Regions from separate parts of the Metapseudomonas lalkuanensis genome, predicted to be linked through region 2. Evidence: predicted binding sites of a transcription regulator. Region 2 holds the regulator's gene; the other holds the start of a gene.
The links. The regulator FliA, encoded in region 2, starts transcription of late flagellar genes. The targets are predictions, from matches to a motif close to CTAAAGTTTNNNNNNNNNNNGCCGNTAA.
Positions count from the first base shown of each region.

Region 1 (4,627 bases), 410 kb from region 2:
CGTGGGATTGCTGCAGGGTGGCGCTGGCGATGGAAGCGTTGAGGCTGGTGAGGTTACGCAGCGCCTGGGCGATCTGCGCCAGGCTCTCACCGGCCTGGCTGGCCTGGTCCACCGTGGCGCGGGACGCCCGGCTGCTTTCGTCGATGACCTGGACCGCCGCCTCGGAGTTCTGCTGCAGGCGCTCGATCATCGTCTGGATTTCCGCCGTGGACTTCTGCGTGCGCTGGGCCAGCAGGCGGACTTCATCGGCCACCACCGCAAAGCCGCGCCCCTGTTCGCCGGCCCGGGCGGCTTCGATGGCAGCGTTGAGTGCCAGCAGATTGGTCTGCTCAGCGATGGAGCGGATCACCTCCAGCACGCTGCCGATCTGGGCACTTTCCTGGGCCAGCGTCTGGATCACTTCCACCGCCTTGGTGATGGTGGCGGAGAGCTGGTCGATCTGCCGCAGGCTGCTGTCGATGTTGTCGTGGCCCTGGCGTGCCTGCTCTTCGGCGTGGCGCACTTCGCTGGCGGCATGCTCGGCGTTCTTCGCCACATCCTGCACGCCGTAGGTGACCTCGTTGATGGCGGTGGCCACCTGCTCCATCTGCAGGGATTGCTGCTCGCTCTGGCGCAGACCCTGGCTGGCGATGCCGTCCAGGTTGCTGGCGGCCTGGTCGAGGGCATTGGCGGCATCCAGGGACTGGCGGATCACGCCGCGCAGCTTGCCGGTGAAGGCATTGAAATGGCTGCCCAGGGCAGTGATCTCATCGCGACCTTGGGTGTCCAGGTTGCTGGTGAGGTCGCCTTCGCCGCTGGCGATGCTGGCCATCGCGGACACCACCTCGTCCAGCGGCCGGGTGATGCTGCGGGCGATGAGGATGACCAGCAAGGCCATGACGATGGCGATGGCCAATCCGACTGCTGACGCGCGAATGGCCTGGGCGCGGAACTCGGCCTGCATGTCGTCGATGTAGATGCCCGAGCCGATCACCCAGCCCCAGGGGGCGAACAGCTGGACGTAGGACACCTTGGGTACCGGGTCGCTGGCGCCCGGCTTGGGCCAGCGGTAGGCGACCAGGCCCGCGCCGTTGGTCTTGGCCACGCGCACCATCTCGTTGAACAGCGCTTTGCCGTCAGGGTCCTTGTAGCCGGAGAGGTCCTGTCCCTCCAGCTTGGCGTTGGTCGGATGCATGACCATGCGTGGGGTCAGGTCGTTGATCCAGAAGTAGTCGCCCTTGTCGTAGCGCAGCGCACGCACGGCCTGCATGGCCTGCTTCTGCGCCTCTTCGCGGGTCAGGGTGCCTGCGGATTCCTGGGCCTGGTAGTACTGCAGCACGCCGGCAGCGGTCTCGACCACGTGGCGCGTCTTTTGCTCCTTGCCCGTGTAGAGGTCGTTGTAGATCTGCTGCAGCATCAGTACGCCGAGGGTGACCAGCATGAATACCGCGACTATCAGGATCAGCCAGAGACGGCGGCTGATCGGCAGGTTGCGCAAGCTGTGCATGGGGCGGGAACTCCTGGTTTCTTGTTATTGACCACGTGCCGGAAGCAGAGCAGGCCGGCCGGACGTTTTCAATCAGCCTTTAGCCGCGATTTCCAGATGGCTCTCTGTTAGCATTTCGGCGCTTCGGGGCAAAGCTGAAGGCTCGTTCGTCCCCGGAACCTGGCCGCCGGTGCCCGGTCTCATCGCCGAACGGCACGCTCACGGCGCCAGTTACCTGCATATTCGTAACGAAAAGGCCGCCAGAAGAGTGCGCCTCGGGGGAGAGTTTCGATGGATTTGTGGACGGCCTTGCAGGCCATCATTCTGGGGGTTGTCGAGGGCCTGACGGAGTTCCTGCCGATCTCCAGCACCGGCCACCAGATCGTGGTCGCGGACCTGCTGGGCTTCACCGGTGAGCGGGCGATTGCCTTCAACATCATCATCCAGCTGGCGGCCATCCTCGCGGTGGTCTGGGAATACCGGCGCAAGATCCTCGATGTCGTCATCGGCCTGCCGACCCAGCGCAGTGCCCGGCGTTTCACTGTCAACCTGATGGTGGCGTTCTTCCCGGCGGTGATCCTCGGTGTGGCCTTCTCCGACCTGATCCACCACTACCTGTTCAACCCCATCACCGTGGCGTCCGCCCTGGTGGTTGGCGGTGTGGTCATCCTCTGGGCGGAACAGCGCCAGCACCAGGTGCAGGCCGAAACCGTCGACGAAATGACCTGGAAGCACGCTCTGAAAGTTGGCTGTGCCCAATGCCTGGCGCTGGTGCCGGGTACTTCGCGCTCCGGCGCCACCATCATCGGCGGCCTGCTGTTCGGCCTCTCGCGCAAGGCCGCCACCGAGTTTTCCTTCTTCCTCGCCATGCCCACCATGGTCGGTGCCGCGGTCTACTCGGGCTACAAGTACCGCGACCTGTTCCAGCCGAGCGACCTGCCGGTGTTCGCCCTGGGCTCCGTAGTGTCGTTCCTGTTCGCCATGATCGCTGTCCGCAGCCTGCTGAAGTTCATCGGCAGCCACAGCTACGCGGCCTTCGCCTGGTATCGCATCGGCTTCGGCCTGCTGATCCTGGCCACCTGGCAGTTCGGCATGATCGACTGGTCCACCGCACAGGGTTGAGTCGTTCGTAGAGTCGAGAAGGCGCACCAGGTGGTGCGCCTTCTGCGTTTCAGGGGGTGGGGAATTCGAGGATGAAGCGCGTCCAGCCGTTGGCGGATTCGCAGCGGATTTCTCCGCCATGGGCGCGCACGATGGAGCGGGTGATGGCCAGGCCCAGGCCGGCATGCTCGCGACCCTCGCGGCGCGCGGGGTCGGCACGGTAGAAGCGGTCGAAGAGTCGCGGCAGCAGTTCCGCGGGTACTTCCGGACCGCTGTTGGCCACGGTGAGGCTGAGGCCGTGGGCATCGCTGGCCAGGTTCAGTTCGATGCGCCCGCCTTCCGGGGTGAAGCGCAGGGCATTGTCCAGCAGATTGGAAAGCGCACGGCGCAGCATGTTCCGGTCGGCCCTGAGCCGGGCATCGCCACTGCGGCTCATGGTCACCTGGCGGTCCTCGGCCAGGGGGCTGAAGTAGTCCAGCAGGGTGTCCAGTTCGGCTCCCAGCGCCAGGGGCTCGCGACGGGTCGCCAGCAGGCCGTGCTCTGCCTTGGCCAGGAACAGCATGTCGCCGACCATCTGGGCCAGTCGCTGGAGCTCTTCCAGGTTGGAGTGGAGGGCTTCGCGATATTCGTCCTTGCCGCGATCCTGGCTGAGGATCACCTGGGTCTGGGTCAGCAGGTTCGACAGCGGCGTGCGCAACTCGTGGGCGATGTCGGCGGAGAAGGCGGAAAGCCGCTGGAAGGCATCGTCCAGCCTGCCCAGCATCGCGTTGAAGGCGCGTACCAGTTCCACCAGCTCCTGAGGGACCTGATCGTCGGCCAGGCGGGTGGTCAGGGAGCTGGCGGAAACCCCGGCGGCCACCTCGGCCATGCGGTGCAGGGGGCGCAGGCCGCTACGTGCGGCCCAGGCGCCGAGCAGGGCGGTGGCCAGGGCGGAGAGCCCCACGGTAAGCCAGATCAGCCGCTGCATGCGTTCGAGAAAGTGCTGGTGATGGGTGATGTCCAGGGCCAGTGCCAGTCGTGGCGAATCCGGGTCTTCGGGTCGCAGTGGCGCGCTCAGCACCCGGTAGTCGATGCCATCTTGCTGCCAGTCATGGAGCCCTTCGCGAGCCGGTGCGCGAAGGCCGTCAGCACTGTTGAACCAGTAACTGCCATTGCGGCCTTCCAGTCGCAGGGTGAGATCCGGGTGCAGGCGCAGTTCGGCTTGCAGGGCTTCCAGCCGAGGCGCCAGGGTGGCGGGGCTGTCGACGCCGCTGACCAGGGCGCGGAAGGCATCCAGGCGGGTTTCCAGCAGTTGCTGGTCGAGTTCGATGAAGTGCGCTTCGCTGGCGCGGCTGAACAGCACCCCGGCGATCAGCGAGACGGCGGCGGTGCAGGCGGCGAACAGCAGGCCCAGGCGGGCGGTGAGGGAGAGTCCGTGCATCAGCCTTCGCGCGCCTCCAGCACGTAGCCCATGCCGCGCACGGTATGGATCAGCTTGGTGGGGAAATCGTCGTCCAGCTTCGCCCGCAGCCGGCGGACGGCCACTTCGATGACATTGGTTTCGCTGTCGAAGTGCATGTCCCAGACCTCGGCGGCGATCAGTGTCTTGGGCAGCACTTCGCCCTGGCGCCGCAGGAGGAATTCCAGCAGGGCGAACTCCTTGGTTGTGAGGTCGATGCGCCGGCCGCCGCGTTCGACCCGACGACTCAGCAGGTCGAGGTGCAGGTCGCCCAGGTCCAGGCTGGTCTCCTGTGGGGCGCTGGCGCCACGGCGGAGCAGGGTGCGTACGCGGGCGAGGAGTTCGGCGAAGGCGAAGGGCTTGATCAGGTAGTCGTCGGCGCCCAGTTCCAGGCCGTGGACGCGTTCTTCCACGGCGTCCCGCGCGGTCAGGAACAGCACCGGAACCTGCAGACCGGCCTGGCGCAGGCTGCGCAGTACCTGCCAGCCGTCGAGGCCGGGGAGCATCACGTCGAGGATGATCAGGTCGTATCCGCCGGCAAGGGCCAGGTCCCGGCCGTCGAGGCCGTTGGTGGCGAGGTCCGCGGCCAGGCCGGCTTCGGTCATGCCCTGGCGCAGGAACTG
Region 1 covers NZ_CP043311.1:2,209,841-2,214,467, forward strand. Annotated here, with positions in the region: gene FXN65_RS10390 (methyl-accepting chemotaxis protein) at 1-1,486, opposite strand, end outside; gene FXN65_RS10395 (undecaprenyl-diphosphate phosphatase) at 1,757-2,587, shown strand; gene FXN65_RS10400 (heavy metal sensor histidine kinase) at 2,637-3,986, opposite strand; gene FXN65_RS10405 (heavy metal response regulator transcription factor) at 3,986-4,627, opposite strand, start outside.
Region 1: FXN65_RS10390 (methyl-accepting chemotaxis protein) is a predicted target of FliA. The motif match lies at 1,599-1,626, and genes of this name have one in related genera.

Region 2 (4,627 bases):
ATAAACGCGAAGAATTACCTGGTGATGGCGGCTACCAGCCAGAGCCAGGTGCTCAAGGCGGCCTATCACAGCTACAAGCGTTGCGGCCTGGTCGGTTGCATCATTACCAAGGCGGACGAAGCGGCCAGCCTGGGTGAGGTTTTGGGACTGGCTATCGGCCAGCATCTCCCGGTAGCCTATCTGGCCGACGGCCCGCGAATCCCGGATGATCTGCAGGTTCCCCGCAGCCACCAGCTGGTGAGCCGTGCGGTCAGCCTGCAGGCTCCGGAAGACCCGAGTGAAGAAGCCATGGCCGACCTGTTCGCCGGGCTCTATCAGAATCCGGCGCGGCGCGCCGGTTGAAGAATTTGTAAGCCGCCCAGAGGGGCGGTGCTGGACAGCCAAATGGCCCAGTCGACCTAAGGCAAGGTATTTGAAATGGGTAGTATGCATCCCGTACAGGTGATCGCGGTGACCGGCGGCAAGGGTGGCGTCGGCAAGACCAACGTGTCGGTGAACCTCTCGCTGGCATTGGCCGATCTCGGACGCCGCGTCATGTTGTTGGACGCCGACCTGGGACTCGCCAACGTCGACGTCCTGCTCGGCCTCACCGCCAAGCGCACACTGGCTGATGTGATCAATGGCGAATGCGACCTGCGCGACGTGCTGTTGCAGGGGCCGGGGGGCATCCGCATCGTCCCCGCCGCCTCCGGCACCCAGAGCATGGTGCAGCTTTCGCCCATGCAGCACGCCGGCCTGATCCAGGCATTCAGCGAAATCAGCGACAACCTCGACGTACTGGTGATCGACACCGCCGCCGGCATTGGCGATTCGGTGGTCAGCTTCGTCCGTGCGGCCCAGGAAGTGATAGTGGTCGTCTGCGATGAACCCACGTCGATCACCGACGCGTACGCACTGATCAAACTGCTCAACCGCGACTACGGCATGAGCCGCTTCCGCGTGCTGGCCAACATGGCCCACAGCCCGCAGGAAGGGCGCAACCTGTTCGCCAAGCTGACCAAGGTCACCGACCGTTTCCTCGACGTCGCCCTGCAGTACGTGGGCGCCGTTCCGTACGACGAGTCGGTGCGCAAGGCCGTGCAGAAGCAGCGCGCGGTCTATGAAGCCTTCCCGCGTTCGAAGTGCTCGCTGGCCTTCAAGGCCATCGCGCAGAAGGTCGATAGCTGGCCGCTGCCGGCCAATCCGCGGGGCCACCTGGAGTTCTTCGTCGAGCGGCTGGTCAAGCAGCCCTCCGCGGAAACCCCTGTATGACACCCGCCACTGGACTGCGTATGTACGGCAAGGCTCAGGCAAGGGATTCGCAACATCAGTTGATCGAGCGCTATGCCCCCCTGGTCAAGCGCATCGCCTATCACCTGCTCGCGCGCCTGCCAGCCAGCGTACAGGTGGAAGACCTGATGCAGTCCGGGATGATCGGCTTGCTCGAAGCTTCGAAGAAATACGACGGCAGCAAGGGCGCCAGCTTCGAAACCTACGCCGGTATCCGCATTCGCGGAGCCATGCTCGATGAAGTCCGCAAGGGCGACTGGGCGCCGCGTTCGGTGCACCGCAATACCCGCATGGTGAGCGAGGCCATCCGCACCATCGAGGCGAGAACAGGACGCGACGCTAAAGATCAGGAAGTTGCTGCCGAACTTGGATTGAGTCTCGAAGACTACTACGGCATTCTGAGCGACACCTTGGGCAGCCGCCTGTTCAGCTTCGACGACCTGTTGCAGGAAGGCGAGCAGGGCGGTCTGCGCGAGGACGCCGGTGTCACCCAATTTTCACCTTCCCATGATCTGGAAGACGAACGCTTCCAGGCCGCGCTGGCCGATGCCATCGCGAACCTGCCCGAGCGTGAGCGCCTGGTACTGGCGCTGTATTACGACGAAGAACTGAACTTGAAGGAAATCGGTGAAGTGCTGGGGGTCAGCGAATCGCGGGTCAGCCAGTTGCATAGCCAGTGCGCGGCACGCTTGCGCGCACGGCTTGGCGAATGGCGAGCACGCTGAACGGCACACCGCTTCCAGATTTGAACGGCGCACCCGGCAAGAGGGGCGTTTGAGACTGTACGGAGGTCGACTTGGACAAGAACATGAAAATCCTCATCGTTGACGATTTCTCGACGATGAGACGCATCATCAAGAACCTCTTGCGCGACTTGGGTTTCACCAATACCGCCGAAGCCGACGACGGCACCACGGCCCTGCCGATGCTGCACAGCGGCAACTTCGATTTCCTCGTGACCGACTGGAACATGCCCGGAATGACCGGCATCGACCTGCTGCGCGCCGTGCGTGCCGACGAGCGCCTGAAGCACCTGCCGGTCCTGATGGTGACTGCCGAGGCCAAGCGCGACCAGATCATCGAGGCCGCCCAGGCCGGCGTGAACGGCTATGTGGTCAAGCCTTTCACTGCCCAGGTGCTGAAAGAAAAAATCGAGAAGATCTTCGAGCGGGTCAACGGCTGAATGTCAGCCGCGGGGGCACCATGGACCAGAATGAACACCTGCTGGGAGACTTCGAGTCGACCCTGAAAGACCGTGCGCGGGAACTGGTGGAAAGTCTCGAGAAAGGCAACTTCACCGACGCCGTGCAACTCATCCACGAACTCAATCACGTCCGTGATCGCGGCCTCTACCAGGAAGTCGGCAAGCTCACCCGTGAGCTGCACAACGCCATCGTCAACTTCCAGATCGACCCGCATCTGCCCCACGCCCAGGAAATGTCGCAGATCGCGGACGCGACCGATCGCCTTTCCTACGTGGTGCACATGACCGAGAAGGCCGCCAACCGCACCATGGACCTGGTGGAGGAAAGCGCGCCGCTGCTCAACGGCCTGAGCGACGAAGCCCAGCAGCTGGGCGCGGAGTGGGGCCGCTTCATGCGCCGGGAAATCGGCGCGGACGGGTTCCGCGACCTGGCTCGCCGCATCGAGCAGTTCCTTGCCCGCAGCCAGCGCGATACCGATGCCCTGTCGAGCAAGCTCAACGACATCCTGCTGGCGCAGGACTACCAGGACCTTACCGGCCAGGTGATCAAGCGCGTGACCCAACTGGTCACCGAGGTGGAGAGCAACCTCGTCAAGCTGGTGCTGATGGCCAGCCAGGTGGATCGCTACGCCGGCATCGAGCACGACCACGCCGCGCTACGTGCAGAGCTGGAACAAGAAAAAAATCCTTCCAGGGGTGAAGGTCCGCAGATCCATGCCGATATACGTGAGGACGTAGTGTCCGGACAGGACGACGTCGACGATCTGCTATCCAGCCTAGGCTTTTAGGGAGCGCTCATATGAGCTTCGACGCCGATGAAGAAATCCTCCAGGACTTCCTGGTAGAGGCCGGCGAGATTCTGGAGCAACTGTCCGAGCAGCTGGTCGAGCTGGAAAGCCGCCCTGACGACATGGACCTGCTCAACGCGATTTTCCGTGGCTTCCACACCGTGAAAGGTGGTGCCGGTTTTCTCCAGCTCAATGCGCTGGTGGAGTGCTGCCACATCGCCGAGAACGTCTTCGACATCCTGCGCAAGGGCGAGCGCCGCGTGGATGCCGAACTGATGGACGTGGTGCTGCAGGCCCTGGACACGGTCAATGAGATGTTCAGCGAGGTGCGCGAGCGCAGCGAGCCGACGCCCGCCACGCCGGAGCTGCTGGCTGCCCTGGCGCGCCTGGCCGAACCGGCCGGCGCCGAGCCTGCACCCGTCGCTGCGGCGCCGGCGGCCCCCGCGCCTGTCGAAGCACCGGCTCCCGTCGAAGCAACCGCCGACATCACCGACAGCGAGTTCGAGCAGCTGCTCGACGCGCTGGGTGACAGCGCCGGCAAGGCCGCCGAACCGGTCGCCGCTGCCGCTGATGAAATCACCGACGACGAGTTCGAAGCGCTGCTCGACCAGTTGCACGGCAAAGGCAAGTTCGCCGGTGCCGCGGAGCCGGAAGCCGCTGTCGCTGCCCATGCGTCCGCCCCGGTGTCGGCGCTGGCCACTGCCGGTGCGGGTAACGATATCTCCGATGACGAATTCGAAGACCTGCTCGACCAGTTGCACGGCAAGGGCAAGTTCAACGGTGCCGTGGAAGCGGCCGCCAATACCCCGGCTGCGCCCGTGGCTCCCACCCCCCCGGCCGTTCCCGCTGCCGGTGGCGAACACATCACCGACGACGAATTCGAAGCGCTGCTCGACCAGTTGCATGGCAAGGGCAAGTTCAGCAGTGCCAGCGAGGAGCCGGTGCCCGCGCCTGCCGTGAGCCGTCCGGCTCCCGCACCTGCGCCCAAGCCGGCGGCCAAGGCAGAACCCGCCCCCGTACCGCGCCAGGCTGCAGCGCCCGCTGCCGGTAACGGCGCGGCCGGCCCAGCCGTGGCCAGCGAGGCGGAAACCACCGTGCGGGTGGATACCGCGCGCCTGGACGAGATCATGAACATGGTCGGCGAGCTGGTGCTGGTGCGTAACCGTCTGGTGCGCCTGGGCGCCAACAGCGGCGATGAGTCCATGGCCAAGGCCGTGTCCAACCTGGACGTGGTCACCGCCGACCTGCAGACCGCGGTGATGAAGACGCGGATGCAGCCGATCAAGAAAGTCTTCGGCCGCTTCCCGCGCCTGGTCCGCGACCTGGCGCGCAACCTGAAGAAGGAAATCAACCTCGAACTGGTGGG
Region 2 covers NZ_CP043311.1:1,795,861-1,800,487, forward strand. Annotated here, with positions in the region: gene flhF (flagellar biosynthesis protein FlhF) at 1-342, shown strand, start outside; gene fleN (flagellar synthesis regulator FleN) at 418-1,251, shown strand; gene fliA (RNA polymerase sigma factor FliA) at 1,248-1,994, shown strand; gene FXN65_RS08475 (chemotaxis response regulator CheY) at 2,078-2,452, shown strand; gene FXN65_RS08480 (protein phosphatase CheZ) at 2,473-3,261, shown strand; gene FXN65_RS08485 (chemotaxis protein CheA) at 3,273-4,627, shown strand, end outside.